DNA from 2 places in the Streptomyces durmitorensis genome. Region 1 is predicted to be linked to the other one. Evidence: riboswitches for the same ligand, from Rfam matches in the RefSeq annotation. Region 1 holds a riboswitch; the other holds the start of a gene.
The links. Region 1 has a riboswitch for S-adenosylmethionine ahead of M4V62_RS03640 (glutathione binding-like protein). Riboswitches for the same ligand answer to the same signal wherever they lie in the genome.

Region 1 (4,902 bases):
CATCCGTCGGCCCCTCGTGGGCGAGGGCGCTGATGACAGGCAGGCCCTGCGGCGGCCGGGGCGTGATCGAGGGGCCCTTGACACTGAAGTGCTTGCCCTCGAAGTCGATGTAATGCAGCTTGTCGCGGTCGATGAAGCGGCCGGTGGCCACGTCCCTGATCTCCGCGTCGTCCTCCCAGCTGTCCCAGAGGCGGCGCACGGCTTCGACGTAGTCGGCCGCCTCGTCGAAGAGGTCGAAGGTCAGCTCCCGTACGTCCGGCCTGCCGAGGTCCTCGACGGCGTCGAGGGCGGGAAGCGTGCGGCGCCCGAAGTGCGCGGCCTCGTTCCGGCGTGCGGACACCTGCACCCGTACCCCGGCGCGGCCTTCGCTGACGTAGTCGAGCGTGGCGATCGCCTTGGAGATGTGGAAGGGCTCCGTGTGCGTGGCCACCACGGTCGGCACAAGGCCGATGTGGCTGGTCAGCGGCGCGACACGGGCGGCGATGAGAACGGCGTCGAGCCGCCCTCGTACCTGATCCGTGCGTCCGTCGGGTTCGGTGAAGTGCGAGGACTGGAGGCCGAGTCCGTCCTCGATCGTCACGAAGTCGAGCAGGCCGCGTTCGGCCTCGGTGACCAGATCGGTCCAGTACCGGGCGGTGAGCAACTCCCTTGGGCGGGCGGCTGGTTCGCGCCAGGCGGCGGGGTGCCAGCCCGCGCCGTCGAGCGCGACGGCCAGATGCAGCGAAGGAGCGGAGGGAGCGGAAGAGGGCAACGCGGACGAGGGTGAAGATGATGACGACACGAAGGAGTGCCTTCCTGATCGACCGTACGAGAACACCGGCCCCTCTGCTCCGAGGGTGCGGCGGCGGGGTGACGGGTCAGGAACGACAGAGCGCGCCGGCGACGCGCTGGAGGTCGATGTGCGGCCGGGAGTACAGATGCACCTGGCGGCTCGGGGCGATCGTGACGACACGCAGTGCGGACACGGGCGGCAGCAGGGATGACGTGGACGGCACAGCGGAGACTGCCGGCATGTCCGTCACCTCCGCTCGGCAAGCCAGGGCTTGACGCTGACACTCGTAACTGCTCGGGACGTTACGTGAGGCCGCAGCGGTGCGCAATGCCCGTCGATCATGGGCGTCCTCACATCGCCGTACGTGCCTCGCCGTCCCTGTCCGTCAGGGACAACCGCCGAGTCGCTCCTTCTGTTCCGCTTCCACGCCGGGAGTTCCACGGCATCGGCCTTCTTGACTCCGCCCTGTGCCCGGACCCAGACTTCCGGGGACGGTCACGATTGTCAGCGCCCGCCCGGCAGGCTCCCTGCCCGAGCGGTTCATCGGCCCCGGCCCGCTGGCAGGCAACCCTTCCGCCGCGACGGGGTGCCCCGGGTGACGACCGGGTCGCGCCGTGGCGGCGGGGCAAGTGCGGCCCGGTTGCAACGGGCCTCGACGGCAGGGCTGGTGGACATGTCCAGGGCGGTCGGTGAGAGGAAGAGCACCCAGCGGCCTCTCCTGACCGCGCCCCGGCCCCGCCCCCGCGTGTTGACCAGACGGCTGCACATCGACCTGTTGCGCGTGTGCAGCGCATCGGCTCCAGCCGTCTGACGTCCACGCATCGCCCTCTCCCTCTCCTCTCCTCTCCGTCTCCTCTCCGTCTCCTCTCCGTCTCCCTCCGCTGTGCCACCGTCGCCGTGCGCGCGGTCGGCGCCCCCTCACCTGTCTGGAGAGCCATGCCCGAGACCACGTCGCACCGTTCCCACGCTTCCCACCCGGCTTCCCTCACGGCTCCGTGCTCCCCGCTCGAAACCGCCCCGGACGGCAGCTGTCCCGCGCCCATCCGCAGCCGCATCGGCGCCGACCTGGCCGGCGGCTTCTACCCGGCGCCACACCGCTATCACCTGTACCTCTCGGCCGGATGTCCGCGCTCCTTGCGCGTCTCGATCACCCTCGACCTGCTCGGGCTCCGGGAGTCGGTCACCACGACGCTCCTGACAGCACACACCCCTGCGGCGTCACTCGACTCCCTGCACCGCTACTACGAGGCCACCGAGCATCACTTCGACGGCCCCTTGACCGTTCCCGCCCTGTGCGACCGCTGGAGCGGGCACATCGTCAGCAACCACACGCCCGACATCCTGCGCGACCTCGCCTGCCGCCTCGCCGCGCACGGCAGCGGGCCCCTCCTGCGCCCATCGGCCCTGGCGGCGCACATCGACACCTGGCACGAACTCCTCGCGAGCCCCCTCACCGACGAGACGCTGAACCGCCTCGACGGCCGGCTGGCCTCCCATTCCTATCTCGTGGGCGACGAACTCACCTCGGTGGACGTGGACTTGTGGGCCGCTCTCGTCCACCCCACTCCGGACGCGGCCGAGACCGGTGACTCCCATCCCCACGTCCGCGCGTACGTCCGCCGCCTGCACGCCCACCCCGCCTTCTACGCCAACGGCCCTCGTCCCAAGGCCGCGAGCACCTCCCGCGCCGCCCGTTCCCCGCTCTCCACACCACCGTTGAGGTAGCCCTGACTGTGCGTGCTGGTGTGTTCGCCCGCGAAGTGGAGGCCGCCCTCCCGGCGTCCCGTGAAGCCCCAGTACCGGGTGTACTGGCCGGGGCGGTAGGAGGCGTAGGAGCCGCGGGCCCAGGGGTCGTCGACCCAGGAGTCCAGCCAGCCGCGGCCGTTGTACGCCTTCTTGAGGCCAGGGACGAGCGCGTCGAGCTGCCGCAGCGCCGTGTCCGTCACCGTGGCCGACGGTGCGGCGTGCGGGCGCTCGGCCGGGTAGGTCGCGCCGCTCCAGCCGCCGGTGAACAGGGTGAGCAGACCTTCCGGTCCTGTCTGGTACGAGGAGGTGTCCCAGGAGCTGAACAGCGGGTTGTCGCTCATGATGCCGCCGCTGAATCCGTCGAACCGCGGGAACTGGCGGTCGAATTGGAACAGCAGCTTGGCATCCGTGCCCATGCCGTGGTTGTCGATGGCCTCGCGCTTGCGGGCGCTGAGCCCCGCGCCGTCCAGGTCGACGCGGCGCAGGGTGGTGAAGGGCAGGGCGAACACGACGCGGTCGGCGGTGACTTCCCCTCTGCGGCCGCCGAAGCGCAGCCGGTAGGTGCCGCCCGCGCGGCGCACGGCCGTGAGGGGGGTGTCGAAGTGGAGGGCCGACTTGGGCAACCGCTCGGCCATCGCCTGGGGGATGAGGTCGTTACCGCCCTTGACGTGGTACTTCTCGTCGGCGCCGTCGGGGCCGATGTACTGCTCCATGAGGTTGATCGCGCTCAGTTCGTCGGCGTTGTTGCCGAAGAACGTGGCCACGCTGTTGGCCATGGCGGAGGCGAGCAGGGACGACATTCCGCCGGGGACGTTCGCCGCGAGCCAGTCCCGCACCGACAGGCCGTCGAAGTCACGGGCGGCGCGCCCCGCCTCGTCCGCGGCGTAACTGCCGATGCGCCGCGCGTCGGCGGCGAGTTGCTTCTGCACGACCTCCATGTCCCGGTAGACCGCGTCTTCCGTGACCACCTTGCCCTGGAGATGGATGACACCGCGCTCGCCGTGCTCGCGATCGGGGTTCTCCTCCTCCAGGGAGATCCCCAACTCCGCGGCCAGCTTGCGGATATGGGTGTGCCGGGTGTCGATGCGCTCGCCGCCGTGCTCGGCGAGCTGGCCCGACGCGAAGCCCCGCGCGGTCCAGCAGCGCCCGCCCACCCGGCCGTCTCTCGCCTCGAACACCTGGGCCTTGACGCCTTGTTGGGCAAGCCGGTGGGCGCAGGTGAGCCCGGCGAGGCCCGCGCCGATGACGACGACGCGGGCGTCGTGCGCGGTGGTGCGGTCCGCCGCGCGCGCGGCGGTGGGCGTGAGCGTGCCGCCGAGCGCGAGACCGCCCGCGGTGGCGAGTCCGCCACGCAGCACGGTGCGCCGGGTCGTACCGGCGTCCGCCGGTTCACGTCGCGCGCGTACGACGCGCATCCAAGGGGTTCCGCCAGCAGGCATGGGTGTCTCCCGTCAGTAGGCCGTCGGATCGACCTGGGCCGTGGAGTGTCCGTGGAGTGCACGAAGCAGCCTGCTTGCTTAACTCCTTAACCAACATGCCTGGTTGACGACGGATTCCCTCGTCCGGGACCACCCGTCCTGCGGTTCTCGCAGCCACGACACCTACGGGACGTACGACGGGCTCTTCGCCGTAGCGGGTCCTGGGCGCCTTCGGAGAGTGGAGACGGCGGCCGCGGCAGGAGCGCCGCGGCCGCCTGTGATCACCAGATCCGGACGCGCTCCGAACGGTCCAGCCAGAGGCCGTCGCCCTCCGCCGTCCCGAACGCCTCGTGGAACTCGTCCAGGTTGCGCACGATGTTGGCCCGGAACTCGGGCGGCGAGTGCGGGTCGATGGTGAGGTACTGCTGCTCCTGCTCCTTGCGGCGCTTGGTGCGCCAGCAGTAGGCCCAGTTCATGAAGAGCCGCTGGGAGCCGGTCGTGCCGTCGCTCTCGGGCATCGGGGCGCCGTCGAGAGCGATCTTGTACGCCGTGTGCCCGATGGTCAGGCCGCCCAGGTCGCCGATGTTCTCGCCGACGGTGAGCGAGCCGTTGACGAACTCGTCGGGCAGGTTGCGGGGCGAGAAGGCGTCGTACTGCTTGACCAGCGCCCTCGACTTCGCCTCGAACGCGGTCTTGTCGGCCGCGGTCCACCAGTCGTTGAGGTTGCCCGCGCCGTCGTACTGCGCGCCCTGGTCGTCGAAGCCGTGGCCGATCTCGTGGCCGATGACCGAGCCGGTGCCGCCGTAGTTCTCGGCGGGGTCGGCGTCGGGCGAGAAGAACGGCTTCTGCAGGATGCCCGCGGGGAAGCAGATCTCGTTGGTGCCCGGGTTGTAGTACGCGTTGACCGTCTGCGGCAGCATGAACCACTCGTCGCGGTCGACCGGCGCACCGATCTTGGCGAGCTGC
Region 2 (4,902 bases), 6.0 Mb from region 1:
GGCTCCTGGACGCGGACGGCTGGGAACTGCCGCGCGGCGGGCGGGAGTTGGGCCGCCTGAGCCGGATCGACCCCTCGGGCCTCGACCCCCGCCTGAAGGACACCGAGATCCGCGTCGCCTGCAACCCCTTCAACGTCCTGACCGGCGAGCGCGGCGTCGCCCGCGTCTTCGGCCCCCAGAAGGGCGCGACCCCCACGCAGGTCGAACAGCTCGCGGCGGCCCTTGAACACTGGGCGCACATCCTGACCCGCGACCTGCACGTCACGGCGGATCTCTCCCAAGGCCCCGGAACGGGTGCCTCCGGCGGTCTCGGCGCCGGCCTCGCGGCGCTCGGCGCCCAGCTCCTGCCCCGCTTCGACGTCCTGCTCGACCACCTGGACCTGGACGCACGCCTGGCCCGCGCCGACCTCGTCGTCACGGCCGAGGGCGCCCTGGACCACCAGACGCCACGCGGCAAGATCCCCGCCGAAGTAGCCAGGCGCGCCAAGCGGTTCGGCCGCCCGGTCCTGGTCCTCGCGGGCACGATCGGCCAGGGCGCGCACCACGTACGGGCGGAGGGCGTGGACGCCTACAGCGCGATCCTGCCCGCGCCGGTCTCGCTCACCGAGGCGCTCGGCCGGGGCGGCGAATTCCTCACCGACGCGACCGAGCGGGCCCTGCGGATGATCGTGCTGGGCTCACGCCTGAAGGGCAGGCCCAAGGCTCAGGCGGCCGTGGTGTCCGGGACGCAACGCCCGTCCTCCGTGCGGTAGTTCCAGCGCGCGCCGTCCGCCACGAGCTCCTTGACGGCGCGCACGAAGCGCTCCACGTGCTCGTCCGGGGTGCCCGCGCCGAAGCTGACGCGGATGGCGTTCAGGGACTTCTCGCCGGGCGCGGCCTCGGGGGCACCGCACTCGCCCTGGGTCTGCGGGTCGCTGCCGAGCAGGGTGCGCACCAGCGGGTGGGCGCAGAAGAGACCGTCGCGTACGCCGATGCCGTACTCGGCGGAGAGCGCGGCGGCGAAGTGCGAGCTGTTCCAGCCCTCGACGACGAAGGAGATGACGCCGACGCGCGGCGCGTCGTCGCCGAAGAGCGAGAGCACCTTCACGGCGGGCACGTCGGCGAGGCCCTCGCGCACCTTCGCGATGAGGTGGCGCTCACGGGCGACGAGCTCGTCGAAGCCCGCCTCGGTCAGCGCCTTGCAGGCGGAGGCGATCGAGTACACGCCGATGACGTTCGGCGAACCGGCCTCGTGCCGCGCGGCGGTGTCGTGCCACTCGACGTCCACGCCGCCGTCGCTGCGCCGCGCGACCTTCCGCGAGGCGCCGCCGCCCGCGAGGTACGGCTCGGCGGCCCGCAGCCAGTCGGAGCGGCCCGCGAGGACGCCCGAGCCGAAGGGCGCGTACAGCTTGTGGCCGGAGAACGCGACCCAGTCGACGTCCAACTCGCTGATGGAGACCGGGTGGTGGGGCGCGAGCTGCGCGGCGTCCAGGACGATGCGGGCGCCGTGCGCGTGGGCCGCGGCGGCCAGCTCCTTGACCGGCCACAGCTCACCGGTGACGTTCGACGCGCCGGTCACGCAGACCAGGGCGGGCCCGTAGGGGTCGCGGTCGGCGAGGGCGCGCTCCAGGGTGGCGACGGCCTGGTCGGGGGTGCGCGGCGCGTTCAGGTACGTCACGCGGGCGTCGCGCCAGGGCAGGAGCGAGGCGTGGTGCTCGGTCTCGAAGACGAAGACCTGGCAGTCGGCCGGGAGGGCCGCGGCAAGCAGATTCAGCGAGTCGGTGGTCGAGCGCGTGAAGACGACCTGGTCGTCCTCGCGGCAGCCGAGGAACTCGGCGACGGTGACCCGGCTGTTCTCGAAGAGGTCGGTGGAGAGCTGCGAGAGGTACCCGGCACCGCGGTGCACGCTGCCGTAGTACGGCGCGTACGCGGCCACGTCGTCCCACACCCGCTGCAGCGCGGGGGCGCTCGCCGCGTAGTCGAGCGCCGCGTAGGTCACCTCGCCGCCGGTGACGAGCGGCACGGTGACGTCACGGCCGAGCACCGGCAGCGGCGCGGCACAGCAGGGGTCGGCGGACTCGGCGGAGGCGGCGGCGGAGTCGGTGGTGGTGGCGACGATGCGTGCGGACATGGCGAACTCCCGTGGGAAGGCAGGCGAGTTCACTGCAAGGGCGCCGTCACGGCGCTGCAGTGATGAAGAGAAAAGGGGGTGCGGAAAAGGGGCCGGAAAGCCCTATCGCATTCGCTTGCTCACGAGACTGCTCCCTTGAGGACCAGGACCCCAGGGTTCGCAGGGGTCCGCGCTTGCCATGGACCTTGCTGTCCACGGCCTGGTCTTCACCCGGGGCACCCCGCCACGGACGGAGGGTTGCCGGACAGCGAGCCGGGGCCTAATCGCTGTCACTCATGACCTGCGCAGCATCTTGCCACACGATCTTCCCGGTGCCCACCGCAGTCCGGGATCCGGACTGCGGTGGGCACCACATTCACCTGTTGCTGGCCGACACCCAGCGCTCAAGGGCCTTCTTCGCGGCCCCGGAGTCGATCGACTCGGCCGCCTGCGCGATGCCCGCGCGGATCTGCTCCACGAGGCTCCCCTCGCCCGGCGAGAGGGCCACCAGGGCCGCCGCCGAGTTGAGCAGCACCGCGTCCCGCACGGGCCCGGTCTCGCCGTCCAGGAGGCGCAGCGCCACCTCGGCGTTGTACGAGGCGTCGGCGCCCCGCAGCGCCTCCACGGGGACGAGGTCGATGCCGACGTCGCGCGGGTCGAAGGACTCCTCGCGCACGGCGCCGTCCCGCACGACCCAGACCCGGGAGGTCGACGTGGTCGTCAGCTCGTCGAGGCCGTCGTCACCGCGGAAGACGAGGGAGGAGTGCCCGCGCTCGGCGAAGACCCCGGCCACGATCGGCGCCATCCGCGCGTCGGCCACACCGACGGCCTGGGAGCGCACCCGGGCCGGGTTCGTCAGCGGACCCAGGAGGTTGAACACGGTCCTGATCCCCAACTGGCTGCGCGCACCGCCCGCGTACCGCAGCGCCGGGTGGAACTTCACCGCGAAGCAGAAGGTGATCCCCGCCTCCTCCGCGACCTCGACGACCCGCCGCGGGGTGAGCTCAAGATTCACGCCGAGCTTCTCCAGCACGTCGGAGGCGCCGCTGGCCGACGACGCGGCGCGGTTGCCGTGCTTGACGACCTTCGCGCCCGCGCCGGCGATGACGATCGCGGACATCGTGGAGATGTTGACGGTCTTGGCACCGTCACCGCCCGTGCCGACGATGTCGACGGTCCGCCCCGGCACCTCGATCACGTTGGCGTGCTCGTACATGGTGCGTACGAGACCGGAGATCTCCTCCACGGTCTCGCCCTTGGCCCGCAGCGCCACGACGAAGCCGGCGATCTGCGCGTCGGTGGCCTCGCCCCGCATGATGCGGTCCATCGCCCAGGCCGTGTCGTCGGCGCTCTGGTCGGTCCCGTCGAGCAGGCCGTTCAGCACACCCGGCCAGGAACGGGCCGCCGCGGTATTGCCTCCTGCGGGGGTCACAGCGCTCATAGCCGCTCCTGGGTTCGTCAGCGTAGGAAGAAAGCATCCCGGTACATGGGGACGGGACCACCTTATCCAGCCCGGGGGACGGCAAAGAGCCCCGTCCATGCACTGGATGCAGGGGACGGGGCTCTCGCCGTGGCGACCTCGGGTCAGAACGTCGGAGCGTTCGGAGGATCAGTGGTGGCCGTGGCCGCTCGTGATCTCCTTGTACTCCTCGGTGGTGGGCTTGGGGATCTGGTTGTCCTCCCCGTAGTAGCCCTTGCTGAGCTTGGCCCGGAGCTTCTGCGAACCGGTCACCTTGCGCTCGACGCCGTTCTCGTCGACCGAGGGGCCGATCTCGACCGGCGCGTACTGCTCGTGCGCGGTGAGCGTGTGCAGCTGCTCCTGGCCCAGCGGCTCGTGGACCTCGATGAACTCACCGTGCGGCAGGCGCTTGATGATGCCCGACTCGCGGCCGTGCAGGACCTTCTCCTTGTCGCGCCGCTGCAGACCCAGGCAGATCCGCTTGGTGGCGATGAAGGCGAGGACCGGTGCCACGAAGAAGGCGATGCGCACGAACCAGGTGATCGAGTTGATCGACAGGTGGAAGTGCGTGGCCCAGAGGTCGTTTCCACCACCGACGAGCAGCACGAAGTACCAGGTGATCCACGCGACGCCGAACGCCGTGCGGGTCGGGACGTTGCGCGGGCGGTCCAGGATGTGGTGCTCGCGCTTGTCGCCGGTGACCCAGGACTCGATGAACGGGTAGACCGCGATCGCGACCAGGACCAGCGGGAAGATGATCAGCGGGATGAACACGCCCAGGACGAGCGTGTGACCCCAGGCGTTGATCTCCCAGCCCGGCATGACACGGATCAGACCCTCGGAGAAGCCCATGTACCAGTCGGGCTGGGCTCCGGTGGAGACCTGGTCGGGACGGTAGGGACCGAGCGCCCAGATCGGGTTGATCGTGGCGATCGCCGAGATGGCCGCGATCACGCCGAAGACCAGGAAGAAGAACCCTCCGGCCTTCGCCATGTAGACCGGGAGCAGCGGCATGCCGACGACGTTCTTGTTCGTCTTGCCGGGGCCCGCGAACTGCGTGTGCTTGTGGTAGAAGACCAGGATCAGGTGCGCCACCACGAGGCCGAGCATGATGCCCGGCAGCAGCAGGATGTGCACCGAGTAGAACCGGGCCACGAAGTCGCCGCCGGGGAACTCCCCGCCGAACAGGAACATCGACAGGTACGTGCCCACGATCGGCACGGACAGGACGGCGCCCTGCATGAAGCGCACACCGGTACCGGAGAGCAGGTCGTCAGGGAGCGAGTAACCGGTGAAGCCGGTGAACATGCCGAGGACGAACAGCAGGAACCCGAAGACCCAGTTGACCTCGCGG

Region 2: linked by a shared signal. The riboswitch ahead of M4V62_RS30350 (aminotransferase class V-fold PLP-dependent enzyme) and the one ahead of M4V62_RS03640 (glutathione binding-like protein) in region 1 are both predicted to bind S-adenosylmethionine.

The regions. Positions count from the first base shown of each region.
Region 1 covers NZ_CP097289.1:836,976-841,877, forward strand. The annotation lists gene M4V62_RS03630 (LLM class flavin-dependent oxidoreductase) at 1-751, opposite strand, end outside; gene M4V62_RS03635 (putative leader peptide) at 858-1,013, opposite strand; SAM riboswitch class IV at 1,266-1,410, shown strand; gene M4V62_RS03640 (glutathione binding-like protein) at 1,709-2,497, shown strand; gene M4V62_RS03645 (flavin monoamine oxidase family protein) at 2,416-3,957, opposite strand; gene M4V62_RS03650 (M13 family metallopeptidase) at 4,218-4,902, opposite strand, start outside.
Region 2 covers NZ_CP097289.1:6,809,507-6,814,408, reverse strand. The annotation lists gene M4V62_RS30355 (glycerate kinase family protein) at 1-752, shown strand, start outside; gene M4V62_RS30350 (aminotransferase class V-fold PLP-dependent enzyme) at 704-2,110, opposite strand; SAM riboswitch class IV at 2,275-2,391, opposite strand; gene trpD (anthranilate phosphoribosyltransferase) at 2,466-3,530, opposite strand; gene qcrB (cytochrome bc1 complex cytochrome b subunit) at 3,699-4,902, opposite strand, start outside.